Regions from separate parts of the Arthrobacter ramosus genome, predicted to be linked through region 3. Evidence: riboswitches for the same ligand, from Rfam matches in the RefSeq annotation. Region 3 holds a riboswitch; each other region holds the start of a gene.
The links. A riboswitch is a leader RNA that binds a small molecule or an ion and turns the genes downstream of it on or off. The one in region 3 is predicted to bind thiamine pyrophosphate.
Positions count from the first base shown of each region.

Region 1: another riboswitch for thiamine pyrophosphate. It lies ahead of thiD (bifunctional hydroxymethylpyrimidine kinase/phosphomethylpyrimidine kinase); the one in region 3 lies ahead of thiO (glycine oxidase ThiO).
Region 2: another riboswitch for thiamine pyrophosphate. It lies ahead of thiC (phosphomethylpyrimidine synthase ThiC); the one in region 3 lies ahead of thiO (glycine oxidase ThiO).
Region 4: another riboswitch for thiamine pyrophosphate. It lies ahead of ABD742_RS00390 (ECF transporter S component); the one in region 3 lies ahead of thiO (glycine oxidase ThiO).

Region 1 covers NZ_BAAAWN010000001.1:1,757,094-1,761,300, forward strand. Annotated here, with positions in the region: gene ABD742_RS08220 (Rne/Rng family ribonuclease) at 1-1,991, shown strand, start outside; TPP riboswitch at 2,140-2,236, shown strand; gene thiD (bifunctional hydroxymethylpyrimidine kinase/phosphomethylpyrimidine kinase) at 2,228-3,748, shown strand; gene rplU (50S ribosomal protein L21) at 4,169-4,207, shown strand, end outside.
Region 2 covers NZ_BAAAWN010000001.1:1,553,135-1,557,341, forward strand. Annotated here, with positions in the region: gene ABD742_RS07285 (alpha/beta fold hydrolase) at 1-97, shown strand, start outside; gene thiC (phosphomethylpyrimidine synthase ThiC) at 122-1,927, opposite strand; TPP riboswitch at 1,923-2,030, opposite strand; gene ABD742_RS07295 (amidohydrolase family protein) at 2,124-3,218, shown strand; gene ABD742_RS07300 (VOC family protein) at 3,297-4,169, shown strand.
Region 3 covers NZ_BAAAWN010000001.1:1,134,357-1,138,563, reverse strand. Annotated here, with positions in the region: gene ABD742_RS05465 (thiazole synthase) at 1-487, opposite strand, end outside; gene thiS (sulfur carrier protein ThiS) at 491-727, opposite strand; gene thiO (glycine oxidase ThiO) at 724-2,034, opposite strand; TPP riboswitch at 2,026-2,145, opposite strand; gene thiE (thiamine phosphate synthase) at 2,172-2,861, shown strand; gene ABD742_RS05445 (RNB domain-containing ribonuclease) at 2,899-4,207, shown strand, end outside.
Region 4 covers NZ_BAAAWN010000001.1:75,967-80,173, reverse strand. Annotated here, with positions in the region: gene ABD742_RS00395 (ABC transporter ATP-binding protein) at 1-1,190, opposite strand, end outside; gene ABD742_RS00390 (ECF transporter S component) at 1,190-1,819, opposite strand; TPP riboswitch at 1,893-2,029, opposite strand; gene ABD742_RS00385 (NUDIX hydrolase) at 2,178-2,969, shown strand; gene ABD742_RS00380 (DUF4235 domain-containing protein) at 3,021-3,281, shown strand; partial or broken gene mnhG (monovalent cation/H(+) antiporter subunit G) at 3,392-3,772, opposite strand; gene ABD742_RS00370 (MrpF/PhaF family protein) at 3,762-4,040, opposite strand; gene ABD742_RS00365 (Na+/H+ antiporter subunit E) at 4,037-4,207, opposite strand, start outside.

The sequences.
Region 1 (4,207 bases), 620 kb from region 3:
TCTTGGAAGACGGCGTGCTCGCGGAGCACTTCGTGTCGAAGACACAGCAGGATTCCCTGATCGGCAACGTCTACCTGGGCAAGGTCCAGAACGTTCTGCCGTCGATGGAAGCTGCGTTCGTGGACATCGGACGCGGCCGCAACGCCGTGCTGTACGCCGGTGAAGTCAACTGGGATGCCGTCACCCTGGAAGGCAAACCGCGCCGGATCGAAAACGCCCTGAAATCAGGCGATTCCGTGCTGGTCCAGGTCACCAAGGACCCCGTGGGCCACAAGGGCGCACGCCTGACGAGCCAGATTTCGCTTCCCGGCCGCTACCTTGTGTACGTGCCCGGCGGTTCAATGACCGGTATTTCCCGCAAGCTGCCCGACGTCGAGCGCAACCGTCTGAAGAAGATCCTCAAGGATCGCCTCCCGGAGAACGCGGGCGTCATTGTCCGCACCGCAGCCGAGGGTGCTTCCGAGGAAGAGCTGACGCACGATATCAACCGCCTGCGGGCCCAGTGGGAAGGCATCGAAAGCCAGTCCACGTCCACCAAGGTCCTGGCCCCGGAAGTGCTGTATGGCGAACCGGACCTCACCATCAAGGTTGTCCGCGACGTCTTCAACGAGGACTTCTCCAAGCTCATCGTCTCCGGCGATGAAGCCTGGGACACCATCGAGGCCTACGTCACCTATGTGGCGCCCGATCTGGTGGGACGCCTCGAAAAGTGGACCTCGGATCAGGACATCTTCTCGGCATGGCGCGTGGACGAACAGATCCACAAGGCATTGGAGCGCAAGGTCTTCCTGCCCTCCGGTGGTTCGCTCGTGATCGACCGCACCGAGGCCATGACGGTTGTTGACGTCAACACCGGGAAGTTCACCGGCAGCGGTGGCAACCTTGAGGAAACCGTCACCAAGAACAACCTTGAGGCTGCCGAGGAAGTGGTGCGCCAGCTTCGCTTGCGCGATATCGGCGGAATCATCGTCATCGACTTCATCGACATGGTCCTGGAATCCAACCGCGATCTCGTGTTGCGCCGCATGGTCGAGTGCCTCGGCCGGGACCGCACCAAGCACCAGGTCGCCGAAGTGACGTCGCTTGGATTGGTGCAGATGACCCGCAAGCGCATGGGCACCGGCCTGCTTGAGGTCTTCGGCGAGCAGTGCGAAACGTGCGCCGGTCGTGGAATCGTCACGCACGACGAGCCTGTGGAGCACCGTCGGGCCAACGTGGTGGCCGCTGAACACCACCACCCGCGGACGGAATCGCAGCCGGCCGTCCGCCCGGAGCAGCGCAAGCGTCGGCGCGGCAGGGGGACAGGGCAGGGGACGGCCGAGCTCCCGATCACCCCTCCTGTGCCGGTCCATACAGTGGAATCCACTGATCCGAATCGCCAGGCGGCCACCCGCGCAGCCCTTGCCACCATCGCGGCTGCAGCCCACGCTGCCCACCTGCACGACGACGAGCTCCACCACGCGGCGGAATTGCTCGCCGACCGGCACGTAGCGGAAGCCACCCCGGTCCAGGCCCCCGCGGCCCCGGTCCAGGCTCCCGCCGCTGCTTCGAGTAGCGAGGAACGTTCGAAGCCTGTGCTGCGATTCGGCGGCGAGGAAGTTGCGTTGCCCTTCGTACACCACGAAGAGGAGCCGGCGAGTGGTGCACCTGCCATGAGCCTGGATCTGTTGGCACAGGCATTCGCGGGCCTTGGAGAAGCTCCGGAGACCGCGGCGACGGCAACAGAAGCCAAAGAAGCGCCCGCAGGGGCCCCCGCGGGCGTTGCAAGCGGGGAATCGGGTTCGCGTGGACGCCGAGGCCGCCGCAACCGTAGTGCCAGCCGGGCCCAGGGTTCCGCCAACGCCACCAACGTGGAGCACCACGAGGTTGCCGCGGCTGCCTCCGGTGGGGCCGCGCACGAGGCCAAGGCGACGGACGCGGGTCCCGCGAAGGCGACGGCGGCAGCGGAACCGATCATCCTCGGAGTCGGCGTGCCCAAGTCCGAACTCTAAGCGCAGTACCCTGTCCGAAGCCCCGGCCGTTTTCGCTCCTGTGGAAACCGCCGGGGCTTCGGCGTTGCCGGCCAATCCACCGGACCTCCCCACAGTGCGGTTGCAAAGGGGGATTTCAGCGGGCGAGGTGTGATCCGGGTTAAGCTAGGGGACTGACACGGGGTGCCGCGCACCAAGCCGGCTGAGACCAGACCCGTTGAACCTGTCCGGTTAGCACCGGCGAAGGGATGTCTCGCATGACAGTTTCGGCGCAATCAGCCGTCTACCCGCTCAAGGCCGTCCGGCGACCTATCCCGAGGGTCCTCAGCATTGCCGGCTCGGATCCTTCGGGTGGTGCCGGGATCCAGGCAGACCTGAAGAGCATCGCGGCCAACGGCGGCTATGGCATGGCCGTCATCACGGCGCTCACCGTGCAGAACACCCAGGGAGTCACTGCCGTCCACGTGCCTCCCGTGGAGTTCCTGCGCCAGCAGTTGGACGCCATTAGCGACGACATCACGGTTGATGCCGTCAAGATCGGCATGCTCGGGGACGCGGCGGTCATCCACGAAGTCCGCCGCTGGCTCGGCGAGGCGCGTCCCGCCGTCGTCGTGCTGGATCCGGTGATGATCGCCACCAGCGGCGACCGGCTCCTGGCGGAGTCCGCTGAAACTGCCCTGCGGGAGCTTCTGCCCCTCGCTGACTTGGTGACCCCCAACCTTCCTGAATTGGCCATGCTGCTTGGCGAACCTGAAGCCACTGACTGGGCATCGGCGTTGGAGCAAGGCAAACGCCTGGCTGCCGCCTGTGGGAACACCGTCCTGGTGAAGGGTGGCCATCTTCAGGGAGCGGGCTGCCCCGACGCCCTGGTCAACACCGGGGGAGTCCTGAGCCAGGACGTGGTGGAATTCGCCGGGCGACGGGTGGAGACCCGCAACAGCCATGGCACGGGATGCTCCCTGTCGTCGGCGATGGCGACGGCCAAGGCGCGGCTCGGCGATTGGGAGTCCGCCTTGCGTGTGGTCAAGCCTTGGCTTCAGGAGGCGCTGATCCAGTCCGAGGTGCTGGAAGTGGGGAAGGGCAACGGGCCGATCCATCATTTCCACGCGCTCCGGCACGCCCTTCAACCGGGCGACTTTGCCGTCCGGATGTGGGACGCCGCCCAAACGGAACTTGCGGCCATTTATGGCTTGGACTTCATCCAGCACTTGCAGTCCGGTGGGCTCAGCGAGGCGCAGTTCAGCTATTACCTGTCGCAGGATGCCATCTATCTCAACGGCTATTCCCGGGTCCTGGCGCGGGCAAGCGCCCTCGCCCCAAACGAAACCGAACAGCTGTTCTGGGCCCGCGGCTCGCAGATGTGCCTTGAAGTCGAGTCCGAGCTGCATCGGAATTGGCTCAGCGGACGCCAGGTAAGCGGAGAGCTGGGCCCGGTCACCAAGGCCTACGTGGACCACTTGCTTGCGGCGTCGGCGTCGGGCAGCTATGCCGTCCTGCTGGCTGCCGTGCTGCCTTGCTACTGGTTGTACGCCGAGGTGGGACAGCAGCTCCACCATGGCTATCTACAGGCGGGAGCGTCGGACGAGCACCCTTATGCGGACTGGCTGCGTACATACGCAGACGAGGCGTTCGCCGAGGCCACCCGCAAGGCGATCGACATCACGGACGCCGCCGCGCAGGCCGCATCACCTGCGGAGCGTGCCGCCATGATGGAGGCGTTTGCCCAATCCTGCCGTTACGAAACGGCGTTCTTCGATGCTCCAAGGTTGCACGGCTGAACCCGGTTCCTGCCGGGGAAGGACAGGATGAAGCGCCTGTTCCGGCGGGCGCTGCAGCGTGTCGGACTGAGGATCCGAGCTTTTCCCGGCCGGCAGGGTAAGGTGGACGGGCACGGTACCGGGTGGCGCATAGCCAGTCTGTGGCAGTCATCACGTGGCAGCCCCCGGACCTGGCCTCATTTGCAGCCGAAGGCGAAACTAGCGTAATCTAGATCTTCGGTGCTTACGCCAACACTTGGGTTATGCCCCCAGAAACTGTTCATTTGGAACTGACCTTTCATTTGGAACTATTCGAGGGATGACTCATGGATTCCGTACCGGAGTCCACGGCGTTGAGGCACAGCGTGAACCAGGCCCGTTTTCGGATCGGGGTTCCGCACGCAAATTTAGTAATAAACGTCGAGAGAAGTGAGTGCCCAAGTGGTGTACGCGATTGTCCGCGCAGGCGGCCGCCAAGAA
Region 2 (4,207 bases), 420 kb from region 3:
TGGAGGACACCGGCCTCATGACTCAGTTGAAGGAGACCGGATGATCCGGTCCTTCATCGCGGATGTCAGCCGCGCCGGATCAGTGCAAGCTTCCTGATCAGTTCAGGCTTCCTGACGTCACTCAACGTTTTCCTGCGGGAATCTCGAGCTCGGGCAAGTAGACCTTGCCGCCGGATGCCAGGAATTCCTCGCTCTTTTCGCGCATCCCGCTGTACATTTCCGCGATGGCTGCCTGGGAATCCGCGGAGCCGTATTCGTCGCGGATGTCCTGGCTGATGCGCATGGAGCAGAATTTCGGTCCGCACATGGAGCAGAAATGCGCCGTCTTGGCCGGTTCCGCCGGGAGAGTCTCGTCGTGGAACGCTTCGGCCGTGACCGGATCCAATGACAGCGCAAACTGGTCACGCCAGCGGAACTCGAAGCGGGCCTTGGACAGGGCATCGTCGCGTTCGTGGGCGCCGGGGTGTCCCTTCGCAAGGTCCGCGGCGTGGGCGGCGATTTTGTAGGTGATCACGCCTGTCTTGACGTCGTCCTTGTTTGGCAGGCCCAGGTGTTCCTTCGGGGTGACGTAGCAGAGCATCGCGGTTCCGTAGCGCGCAATCTCCGTGGCGCCGATGGCCGAGGTGATGTGGTCGTAGCCCGGAGCAACGTCGGTCACAAGCGGGCCCAAGGTGTAGAACGGTGCGCCGTCGCACAGTTCCTGCTGCCGCTCGACGTTCTCCCGGACGAGGTGGAACGGGATGTGCCCGGGGCCCTCCACCATGACCTGCACGTCGTACTTCCACGCCCGCTTCGTGAGCTCCGCGAGCGTGTCGAGCTCGGCGAACTGTGCGGCGTCGTTGGCGTCCGCCGTCGCTCCCGGGCGCAAGCCGTCGCCGAGCGAGAACGCGACGTCGTACTTGGCGAAGATTTCGCAGAGTTCGTCGAAGTGGGTGTAAAGGAAGTTTTCCTCATGGTGCGCCAGGCACCAGCCGGCCATGATGGAGCCGCCACGGGAAACGATGCCCGTCACGCGGTTCGCGGTGAGTGGCACGTACCGCAGCAACACGCCGGCGTGGATGGTCATGTAGTCCACGCCCTGCTCGCACTGTTCAATGACGGTGTCGCGGAAGATTTCCCAAGTGAGCTTGTTGGCTTCGCCGTTGACCTTCTCGAGGGCCTGGTAGATGGGCACGGTGCCGATCGGGACGGGCGAGTTGCGGATGATCCATTCGCGGGTGGTGTGGATGTCGTCGCCCGTGGACAGGTCCATGACCGTGTCGGCGCCCCATTGCGTGGCCCACTGCAGCTTGTCCACTTCTTCGGAGATGGAACTGGTGACGGCCGAGTTGCCGATGTTGGCGTTGATCTTCACGAGGAAGGCCTTGCCGATGATCATCGGTTCGGATTCGGGGTGGTTGATGTTGTTGGGAATGATGGCACGGCCGGCGGCGACTTCGCTGCGGACAAGTTCGACATCGCAGTTCTCGCGAAGTGCCACGAACTGCATTTCGGGCGTCACGATGCCCTGCTTGGCATAGTGCATCTGTGTCACGTTCTTGCCTTCGACGGCGCGGCGGGGCACCGGCTGTGCGCCCTTCCACTCTGCGGAGGCGGCGCCGCGGCGCACGGCCGACTTGCCGTCGTCGAGCAGGTTCCGTTCGCGGCCGCTGTATGCCTCGGTATCGCCGCGGGCTTCGATCCACTCGCTCCGGAACGGCTCCAGGCCAATCACAGGGTCACTGCCGGGCCCCGCGGTGCGGTACACCTGGAAAGGCGCGTTGGCCTCGCCGTTGGGGGACGGTTCCAAGGCGATTTCAGTCACTGGAACCCGGATTCCCGACTCTGCATCTTCCAGGAACGCGAGGGAATGGGACTTGAGGGATTGTGTCACCTCTTGCGCCGATCCGTTTTGGGTAGGGCTCAGCTGTGTTTCTTTGGTGCTCAAAGGATTACTCACTTCCTTCGCCGGCATTACCCGGACAGGTTCAACGGTCGCAGGCTGCGTCAGCCCGATCTCAGCCCTTGCAAGGGCCCCCGTGTGGTCGTAGACGAAGTTACCACAGCTGTGGGTGCTTGGGAGAGATGTGACCGAGGACAGATGTGACCGGGCCGGCAACGGCCCCGGGAACTAGGGTGGAATCATGGCGGAAATCACCGAGTTCAGCGGCGCCGTCCTCACCGGGCCGGAAAAGGAACGGCGCGGCCTCTGGTCGGTCGACGGACGGCTGACCTTTCTGCGGCCTCCTGCCGCGCCGGACGTCGTCCTGGACGGATGGGTGCTGCCCGGCCTTGTCGACGCGCACTGTCATGTTGGTTTGGGGAGGGGCGGAGCGGTGGACGACGAGACTGCCCGACTGCAGGCAACGGCGGACCGGAACGCCGGGACGCTCTTGATCCGCGACGCAGGATCCGCAAGCGACACGCGCTGGCTGCAGCGCCGGACGGACATGCCGAGGATCATCCGCGCGGGCAGGCACATCGCCAGGCAACGCCGGTACATCCCCGGACTGGCCGAAGAAGTCGAGCCCGAGGATCTCGTGGAGGCCGTGCGCAAGCAGGCACGGTCCGGAGACGGCTGGGTCAAGATCGTAGGGGACTGGATCGACCGCTCGGCAGGGGATCTTGGCCCGTCCTTTCCGGCCGCCATCGTCAAGGACGCGGTCACCGCGGCACACGACGAGGGAGCCCGGGTGACTGCCCATTGCTTCGCCGAAGGGACTATCGACGACATGCTCGACGCCGGCATCGACTGCATCGAGCACGCCACCGGTCTGTTGCCGCACCATATTCCCCGGCTGCTGGACCAGGGTGTGCCGATCGTCCCCACGCTCATCAACATTGCGACTTTTCCGGACATCGCGAAGCAGGCGGAAGCGAAGTTCCCGCGTTACGCCGCGCACATGACCAGGCTGTGGGAGCGCAGGCATGAACGCGTCGCCGAGGCATTCGACGCCGGAGTGCGGGTGTACGCCGGGACCGACGCCGGCAGCGTCATCAAGCACGGCCGGATCGGCGAGGAAATCCTGGAACTGCACCGCGCGGGCCTTCCGGCGGCCGCCGCCCTCGATGCCGCCTGCTGGTCCGCACGCGAGTGGCTGGGTGCCGACGGCATCAGCGAAGGTGCCAGTGCCGACGTCGTGCTCTACGCAAACGATCCCCGTGCGTCACTTGAGGTGGTGCTGAATCCGCAATGCACCGTGCTGAGGGGACATATTTCAGGAAGCGCCGGGCATTAGGAATAAATTGAAGCTTCAAGTAATTTAGATAGATAGAGGTTGCCGAAGGGCGGCGCCACAAAAAGCCGGGAGTTTCACATGACCATCACATCCAGCCAGGATCTCCTTCCTGCCGAACTCACCATGGGTACGGTCATGCTCAAAGTGGGGGACATGAAGCTCATGGTCGACTACTACCAGCGGGCGCTGGGGCTGGAGGTCGTGGCCGAACAGGATGGCGGACTCTACTTCGGCAGGCTCGGCAAGCCGTTGGTGCACCTCGCGCCGGCCTCCGGGCTCCAGATCCCGGGTCGCGGAGAGGCTGGACTCTTCCACACGGCCTTGCTCTTCGAAGACCAATCCTCGCTCGCCGCGACTGTTGCCTCGGCCGCGCAGTACGAACCCCACGCCTTCGTCGGCAGCGCGGACCACCTGGTCAGCGAGGCCTTCTACTTCACCGACCCTGAGGGCAACGGCATTGAGCTCTACTACGACAAGCCCCGCGAAGGCTGGGAGTGGAATGGCAGTTCGGTCGTCATGGACAGCCTGCCGCTCCCGCCGCAGCGCTACCTCCAGCAATACCTGAACGAAGCGGCGGTGACAGGCCAGCATGAGGCGGGCGCCGGCGTCGGGCATGTCCACCTCCAGGTGGGCGATGTGCAGACCGCCCATGATTTCTACGTCGACACCTTGGGCTTCGAGCAGACCGCCGGGTGGCACGGGCAGGCCCTGTTCGTCTCCGCGGGCGGCTACCACCACCACATGGCCATGAATGTCTGGAACAGTCGCGGCGCAGGTCCACGCAAGGACACGCTCGGTCTCGGCGAGGTTGTCATCGAGGTGCCGTCAGGAGACGACGTCGGCGCGCTCGACGACCGCCTCAAGGTTGCCGGCATTGCCTCCCACCACACCGGCCAGGAGTTGCGCTTCGAGGACCCGTGGCGCAACCGCCTGCGGGTCGCCGTCCGCTAACCCTTCGCCAGTTAGCGTCCAACTTGCTCCCCAACCTC
Region 3 (4,207 bases):
GCATCACCGCTGTTGCTCCGAGGTTTTCCAGTCGAAGCGCCAGCACGGGGTCGTCGTTGGTGTAGGCGAAGACCTTGAAGCCGCGGTCCACCAGCTTCTCCGTCGCATCCACCAACTCCACGGCGTCAGGCAGCAGCGTCTGTTCGTCGGCGATGACCTCGAGCTTCACCCAATCCGTTTCCAACGCCTCACGGGCAAGCTCGGCTGTCATGACAGCGTCCTTGGCGGTAAAACAGCCGGCCGTGTTGGGCAGGACACGGATGCCATGGTCCACGAGCAACTGGAACAGCGAACCTGTTTCCGTCGGCGAGTACCTCCGCATGGCGACGGTGGTGAGTTCGGTGCCGGAGGCCAGTAAGGCTGCCCCCAGGCCGTCCAGGCTCGGGGCTCCGCCGGTCCCCATGATGAGGCGCGAGCCGAACTCAACACCGTCGATCACCAGGGCGTCGGTTCGGGTGGTTGCTGCTTGAGTGCTTCCTGCGGTCATGGTTCAGCCTCCCTGTACTGCGGTAACGATTTCGAGTTCGTCGCCCTCTGCGAGCGCGGTGGCAGCCCACTGGCTGCGCGGCACCACTTCGGAATTGCGTGCGACGGCGACGCCGATCTTGCGTCCGTCGGCCGCCTGGCCTCTGGAGTCCACAACCCTTCCGGTGATGTGGCTGACGAGGGTGGTCACGGACGCGTCGTCGCTCAACGTGTGGTCTGCGCCGTTCAATTTGATGTTCATGCGTGGTCCTTCGGAAGGGGATATGAGGTATCGGCCGATGGGCCGTCCGTTGAGGCCCGTGCTACTGAAAGCGGGCGGGAGAAGCGGTCCGGGCGGAATTTGTTCCACCGGGGATCGACGGCGCCATCGATGAGTCCGACGCAGATTTTCGCCGCAGCCGGGGTGAGGAGCACGCCGTGGCGGAAGAAGCCGCTGGCCACGATAAGGCCCGGCACGGTTCCTTCGCTTTCGCGACGTTCCACACGGCCCAACAGCGGTGCATTGTCCGGAGTGCCTGGACGCGCTCGGGCAGTTGCTTCCAGGAGTTCCAGTTCGGCCACGGCCGGAACCAGTACCTGGGCGTCGCGGAGCAATTGGTACACGCCGCCGGCCGACACCGGGTTGGCCGATCCCCCCGACGCCGACAAGCCGTCTTCACGTTGCGTCGCACCGATCACCACGGTCCCGTCGTCGCGGGGCACGATGTAGACGGGCACTCCGCGCACCATTCCACGGACCGTGGCGGTGACCAGGGGTTGCAGGTGGCCCGGGACGCGCAACCGCAGTATGTCGCCATACACCGGACGCAACGGGAGCGACAACCCATCCGGCAGGCCGTTCAAGCGGGCGGCATCCAGTCCGTTTGCAACCACTGTTTCCGTGGCGAGCACTTCGATTCCTGAATCCAGCACAGCCCCGACGACGCGCCCGTCCTCCCACAGGAGGCCCGCCGCGGTGTCCTGGACCGCAAAACCGCCTTCGGCCCCCGGAATCCAACTGGAATCGCCGGGCTGGTGGTCTGCCAGCGCGCCGAGAATCGCGGCCGAAAGCCGGCGCGGATCCACTTGGTGGTCGCCCGGGATGTCGAAGGCACAGGAAATCTGCGGGCTCAGCAGCGGCTCACGCTCCCGTGCCTCGCGCAACGGCACGGATTCCACCACCAGGCCGTTGGCCAGCTGGACATCCCTGAGATCGGCGAGCGCCTGGCGGTCCGCAGCGTCCGCGCCGACGGCGAGGGTCGGCGTCGTGCGGTAACCCGTGCTGCGTCCGGTGCTTGAGCCGGTCACATTGCGTTCGAAGTCCGGCCACAACGCCGACGATTCGAGCATGAGCTCCAGGAGGTCCTCTTCCTGGTAGTGCAGTTCGCTGACGGGCGCCAACATACCCGCCGCCGCGAAGGTGGCGCCGCTGGCCGGCGCGGGATCGATCAGGGCAACCGAGCGGCCGGACCTGCGGGCTTCCCACGCGATCCCGAGGCCAATGACACCGCCTCCGATCACCGCCACATCCGCGTGCAGGGGTCCGTGCTGGGTGTTTACTTCGTCCATGGGGTCCTTCCCTACGCCGGTACTAGCCGGATCAGGTCAAGCGGTCGGCGCTGAAGCCCTCTCAGCCGCGCGGCGATTGTGACTGCCGCCGCGGCTCCCGCGGTACCAGCCCAGTTTAGAGGAACTACTCTGTTTCCATGACCCAGCACGATGTCCACACCACCGCCCGCCTGTACCTCTGCACCGACGCCCGCAAGCAACAGGGTGATTTTGAGCAATTTGTCGATGCCGCATTCGAGGGCGGCGTGGACATCATCCAGCTGCGTGACAAGACAATTGAGGCGGCTGAGGAACTGGAGCTCCTGGAAATCCTGCAATCCGTGGCGCATCGTCACGGCCGTCTCTGGGCAGTCAACGACCGCGCGGACGTAGCATCCCTCTCCGGCGCACCGGTGTTCCATATCGGCCAAAAGGACATTCCGCTGCGCTCGGCCCGGAAACTGCTCCACGACCGCACTATCATCGGTCTCTCCACGCACACGCCGGAACAAATTGACGCAGCCATCGCCGCGTCACCCAGCCGCAGCGGACTGGACTACTTCTGCGTCGGGCCGGTCTGGGCCACCCCCACCAAGCCGGGACGCTCCGCCGTCGGGCTCGATCTGGTGAAGTACGCCGCCAACGCGGTGAAGCAGGCAGACGAAGAGACCGTCGGCGGTGTTGTGCTCCCCTGGTTTGCTATCGGCGGCATCGATCTCAGCAACGTGGAAGAGGTGGTGCAGGCCGGCGCAAGCCGTGTCGTTGTGGTGCGAGCCATTACCGAAGCACAGGATCCGACGGCGGCAGCCCAGGCCCTTCTGGCTGCCTTGGACGCAGCGGCGGCCTAGCGAGACGCCGGAAGATTTTGGAGTTACCCTGATTTTCGTGTCACATCAGCGGGTAGCCCCGAATGTCAGTGAAACGTCGAACCACCTCGCGGAAGCGCTGGCGGCGCTTCGGACTGAACTCGAGCTGCCCGCAGGTTATCCCATTGAAGCGCTGCGCGACGCTGAAGCCGCGGTTTCCGGACACACCCTGCCGGCGCAGGATCTCACGGACGTTCCGTTCATCACGATCGACCCGGCCTCTTCCACGGATCTCGACCAGGCCCTCTTCATTGACCGGTCCGGGGATGGTTACAGGGTTCTCTACGCCATCTCCGATGTGCCCTCCTTTGTGCCCCCGGGAGGAGCGCTCGACGCCGAGACCCGCCACCGCGGGCAAACGTACTACGCCCCGGATGGCCGCATACCGTTGCACCCCGAGATCATCAGCGAGCATGCCGGAAGCCTGCTGGCCGGCCAGACGTGCGGCGCGTTCGTGTGGGACTTCGAACTCGATGCCGAGGCGGAGTTCCGCACCGTCTCCGTCCGTCGGGCAAGCGTACGGAGCCGCGCCAAACTCAACTACAAGGGCGTGCAGGCGGAGATCGATTCCGGAACGGCTGATCCCGTCCTGGAGCTGCTCAAGGAGGTCGGGCTCAAGCGGGTGGAACTCGAACGCCGCCGCGGCGGAGCGAGCCTGAACATGCCTGAGCAGGAAATCGTCCAACTGCCCGGCGGCGAGGGGTACAGGATCGTCGCAGCTCCCTCGCTCCCGGTGGAGGACTGGAACGCCCAGATTTCGCTCCTGACCGGGATGGCCGCCGCACAGTTGATGCTCGACGGCAAAGTGGGGATCCTGCGCACCATGCCCGCTCCCGATGAGCGCTCGCTGCTCCATTTCAAACGGCAAACGGGGGCACTCGGCAAGCCCTGGACCGCGGGGACCAGCTACGGCGAGTACCTGCGCACCCTCGACGCGAAGGACCCCCGGCAACTCGCCATCCTCCATTCCGCGGGGCTGCTCTTCCGTGGTGCCGGCTACACGCCTTTCGACGGCGAGGTACCGGGCAGCGTCATGCAGTCAGCCATCGGGGCACCGTATGCCCACACCACCGCGCCGCTGCGCCGACTTGTCGATCGTTTTGTGCTGGTCATCTGCGAAGCTCTGAGCAATGGAACAGAGATCCCTGCGTGGGCCCGGGATGCTTTGCCGAGCCTGCCCGAGATCATGGCGTCTTCCGACCAGCTCGCCGCCAAAATGGAGCGCCTGGCACTGGACACCGTGGAGGCAGCACTCCTGGTCAACCACATCGGACAGGAATTCGACGCCGTGGTGATTTCCGGATCGAAACCCGCCAAGAACAACGGAA
Region 4 (4,207 bases), 1.1 Mb from region 3:
ATCCGGGAGATCAGCTGCTGGGCCTTCCACTTGAAAGGGTCGGTGCCGGCGCCTTCACTGAGCCCGACGGCGGCAGTCACCGTGCCGGACACTGGTGCCAACAGGCCCGCGAGGGTCAAAGCGAAGGTCGATTTTCCGGCGCCGTTGGGGCCGGTGATGGTCAGGGCCTGCCCGGCGAGCACTTCGGCGTCGAGTCCGGCCTGCACAGGAAGGGGCAGGATGGTTTTGAACCCCCGGCGCCGCGGCCTTTCGCGGGACACCGCGAGCTCCTGTGTAGCGAGCAGCAGCTCTCCCCCGCTCCTCGCCCCGGAGCCGGCTGCTGTTCCGGAGCCGGCGGCCGTGCCCGAACGTGGCCGGGTGGCCGGCACGTACCCGGGCACCCAGACGCCCGCAGCAGTGAGCATGTCCCTTGCTTGAGCCAGAACGGTGTCCGGATCGCCGTCCAGGAGCACCCCTGGCGTCGACCCTCCCGTGGAGGAGGAGCTGCCCGGCTGGAGGACCACGATCCGGTCCACAAGGTCTTTCCAGACCGAGACCCGATGCTCCACCACCACCAAGGTGGCGCCGGTCTTGTCCAGGCAGCGGCCCACGGCATCGCGGACCTCGAGCACGCCAGCCGGGTCCAGGTTGGCGGTCGGCTCGTCCAGGAGGATCAAGCCAGGCCGCATGGCCAGGATGCCGGCGAGCGCAAGGCGCTGTTTCTGCCCGCCCGAGAGCGCCGACGTCGGGTGGTCGAGCGCAAAGTCGCCGCTGGAACTGTTCCGCAGCCCGACGTCGTCGAGCGCTTCATGGACGCGTTTCCAGATCTCTTCCCGCGGCACGCAAAGGTTCTCGGCGCCGAAAGCGACGTCGTCGCCCAGCCGGGAAAGCACCACCTGGGTTTCGGGGTCCTGCTGCATGAGTCCGGCACGGCCCCGCTGGGCCTTCGGCGAAACACCATCCACGAGCAACGAGCCGGTCTCGTCGGCGTCGTCACCGTCCTCGCCCAGAACGCCCGCCAGGGCATGCAGGAGCGTCGACTTGCCCGCGCCCGAGGGGCCAAGCAGGAGCACGCGCTCGCCGGGACGGATGTCCAGGTCCAAGGCGTGGATGGCCTGCGTGGTGCGGCCAGCGTGCCGCCAGCCCCACCCGTGCGCGGAAATGGCGGCGGGTCGCACCACAGCAGGGGTGCCGGAATCAGGACTTGGCATCAGGAAAAGACGGGCTCCGAGGCGGCCTTGCGGGACGCGAACGCGCTCAGGACACCGGTCTTGGCCAGGCCGCGGGTCGCGATCCAGGCCAGGGCACCGGCGATGACGGCACCAGAGATCGTGCAGAACACGATGTACGCGAGCTTGTCGCCGACCTCGTAGGCGATGTTCCAGCCCCACGGCAGGAAGGAATCGTTCAACCCACAGAACAGGCCCGCGCCGGCACCGGCCAGCAGGGACACCGGCAGGTTGAACTTCTTGTACATGAAGGCCAGGAAAATGAGTTCCGCGCCGAGGCCCTGGAGCAGGCCCGAGATCAGGACCGTGGTGCCGTACTGGTTACCCATGATGAGCTCGCTGGTGGCGGCCACCATTTCGCAGAAAATTGCCGCACCGGGCTTGCGGACAACGAGCATGCCCAGCACTGCCGGAATCATCCAACCGCCAGCGATCAGGCCGCCCAGCGGAGGGTAGCCGGCGGTCACGGGCGTAACAACCAGAGCCATCTGGTCCCATGCCCAGAAGATCACGCCACCGGCGATGGAGATCAGTGCCGCCACGACGATGTCCACGACGCGCCAGTTGTAACCAGGCTTGGTGAGGCCCGGCCTTGCAGAAATACCAGTCATTTTGTCCTCCTGAGGAACAGGAGGGGAAAGTGTTCCGGTTGCCTGCGAGCGGCTTCCGCTGCGCCGGTCCGGGCACTATGAGAACTCGACTCCCTTGCGCCGGTACTAGCCGGATCAGGTTCGAGGGTCTGCGGCTGTCCGCACTCTCAGCGCCCGTCCTCCGTGCCGCATTGCTGCAAGCCCGACGGCGGCGCTCCCCTGTCGTTATCAATCCACCCTTTTGGGCGTGGTTCAGTTTACACCTTGGCGGGGTTGCGGGCGCTGTGCCAAAACGCGTAACGACGGATTCTGCTGGATCATTCGCCGGGTGAGCACAGGCAGGCCCGGAATGGCGCGGGCGCGTACAGAAACTGGGAGAATGATCCAGCAGAATGTGACGCAGCAAGCGGGCAAAGGAGCAGTCTTGGCAGGCATTGTCGAAGCGAACAGCACCACGGTGGCCGAACCTAGGCTCGCCGCGAGCGTGATCCTCGTCCGCGAGGCCCCCGTTTACACGATTCAGTCAGGCCCGGAGGTTCCCGCGGATGCCGGGCGCGGCCTGGAAGTGTTCGTTCAGCACCGGGTAAGCACGATGGATTTCGCCGCGGGCATGGTTGTCTTTCCGGGCGGACGGGTGGACCAGGTGGACAGCTCCGGCTGGGACTTCGCGGACGACGTCGTCGAGCGGCACGCCACCGCATGGCACCGGAGCAGCATCGCCGTCGAGCCCACTTCCGCCGGGTTCAACGCCGGCCGGGTACTGGCGGCCGCGCAGCGCGAGGTGTTCGAAGAGGCCGGGCTGAAGCTCGACGCCGCCACCCTCCGCCCGTGGGCCAACTGGGTCACACCGGCAGACCAGCCCAAGCGCTTCGACACATACTTCTACCTTGCCTGCCCGCTTTCCGGTGCCGAACCAAAGCACCAAACCACGGAAGCGTCATCGTCCTTGTGGATGCCGGTCCGCGGAATCCTGGATGCCGAAGCCGCCGGAACCCTCAAGCTCATGCCGCCCACGCTGGCGCTGCTGGATGAGCTACTCGCCCTCGGCACGGTGGAAGCGATCCTGGCCGAAGACCGTGACATCATGCCCGTCCGTCCAAAGCCTGGAGCCTTGGAGGAGTTCTTCCGGCTGAGGCGCCAACCGCCATCCGTTGCTCCGGAACAGCCCTGAAGTGGGGTTAGGCTGGGGACGGTCCTGTTTCCTCCCGCAAGGAGTCCCGGAATGAACCTCCTCATCAAACTGCTCGGCACTGGCGTGAGCATCGGCGCAGGCTTTGTCGGCACCAAGCTCGTCAATGCGTTGTGGGAAAAGTCCACCGGCAAGAAGCCTCCCAAGGGTCACGATGACATGGAGGCAAGCCTGCGCTCGGCACTGACCTTCGCCCTGATTTCGGCGACTGTCAGCGCTGTCATCCAGGTTTTCGCAAGCCGCAGTACCCAGCGCGCCATCTCGCGCTTCTCGAAGACGCAGGACATCGTCTAGGCTGACGGCCCGCCGTTGGCGCCCCCGCCGTTGGCGCCGGGGCCGCCCGCGCCCCCGCCGTTGCGGCCGTTCCCGGTGTGGGGCATTGCCGAGTCCGCTTCTTGAGCTTTCTCCGCCGCCCGTTGACCGGCAGCCCGCAGCACCACGGCCTCGAGTTCGTCGGAGCTGAGCAACTCGGGGTGGAGGTGCTTGGTCCGGTAGCCTGCGCGGCCCACCATGTGTGCGGACACGGGAACGGTCAGCAGTTGGAAGATCCAGGCGACTGCCAGGATCGGCCATACCCACCATTCGCGCATCTGCAGCCCGATGGCCGCCAAGACAAGGAACAGCCCCAGCACTTGCGGCTTGGTAGCTGCGTGCATGCGGCTCATGAGGTCCGGGAAACGCAACAGGCCGATTGCGGCGCCCAATGACATCAGCGCACCAACAATCAGCAGTACCGCGGTGACGGCATCGATCACGGAGTCAATTCCGGTGGCATTAGGAGTCATTGACCTGTCCCCTCCGGTCGGCCACGAAGCGGGCCACCGTCACCGAGCCAACGAACCCGATCAGCGTCAGTGCGACGAGCAGCACGAGGTTGTTGAGGTGTCTGTTGACGGCCATGTCGATGGCCAGCGCGGCGCCCAGTATGGCGAGCAGGACGTCTGAGGCGAGCACCCGGTCCAGCAGGGAAGGCCCGACGGCGATCCTGTAGATCGCGCCTGCCGCCGCCAGGCTAAGAATCACCGCCGTGACGATCAGCACGATGTCTTTCACGAACCAGCTCCTCTCGTTGCAGGCCAGCCTTCGGCCTGGAGTGCGTCCATTTCCGCGCGGGAACCCATGATCCGGATCAGCGAGGCCTCCGTATCCTGGACTTCCTTGCGCAGCTTGGCGGTGTCCACATCGTTGCGGACATTGAGCCCGTGGATGTAGAGCGTGGA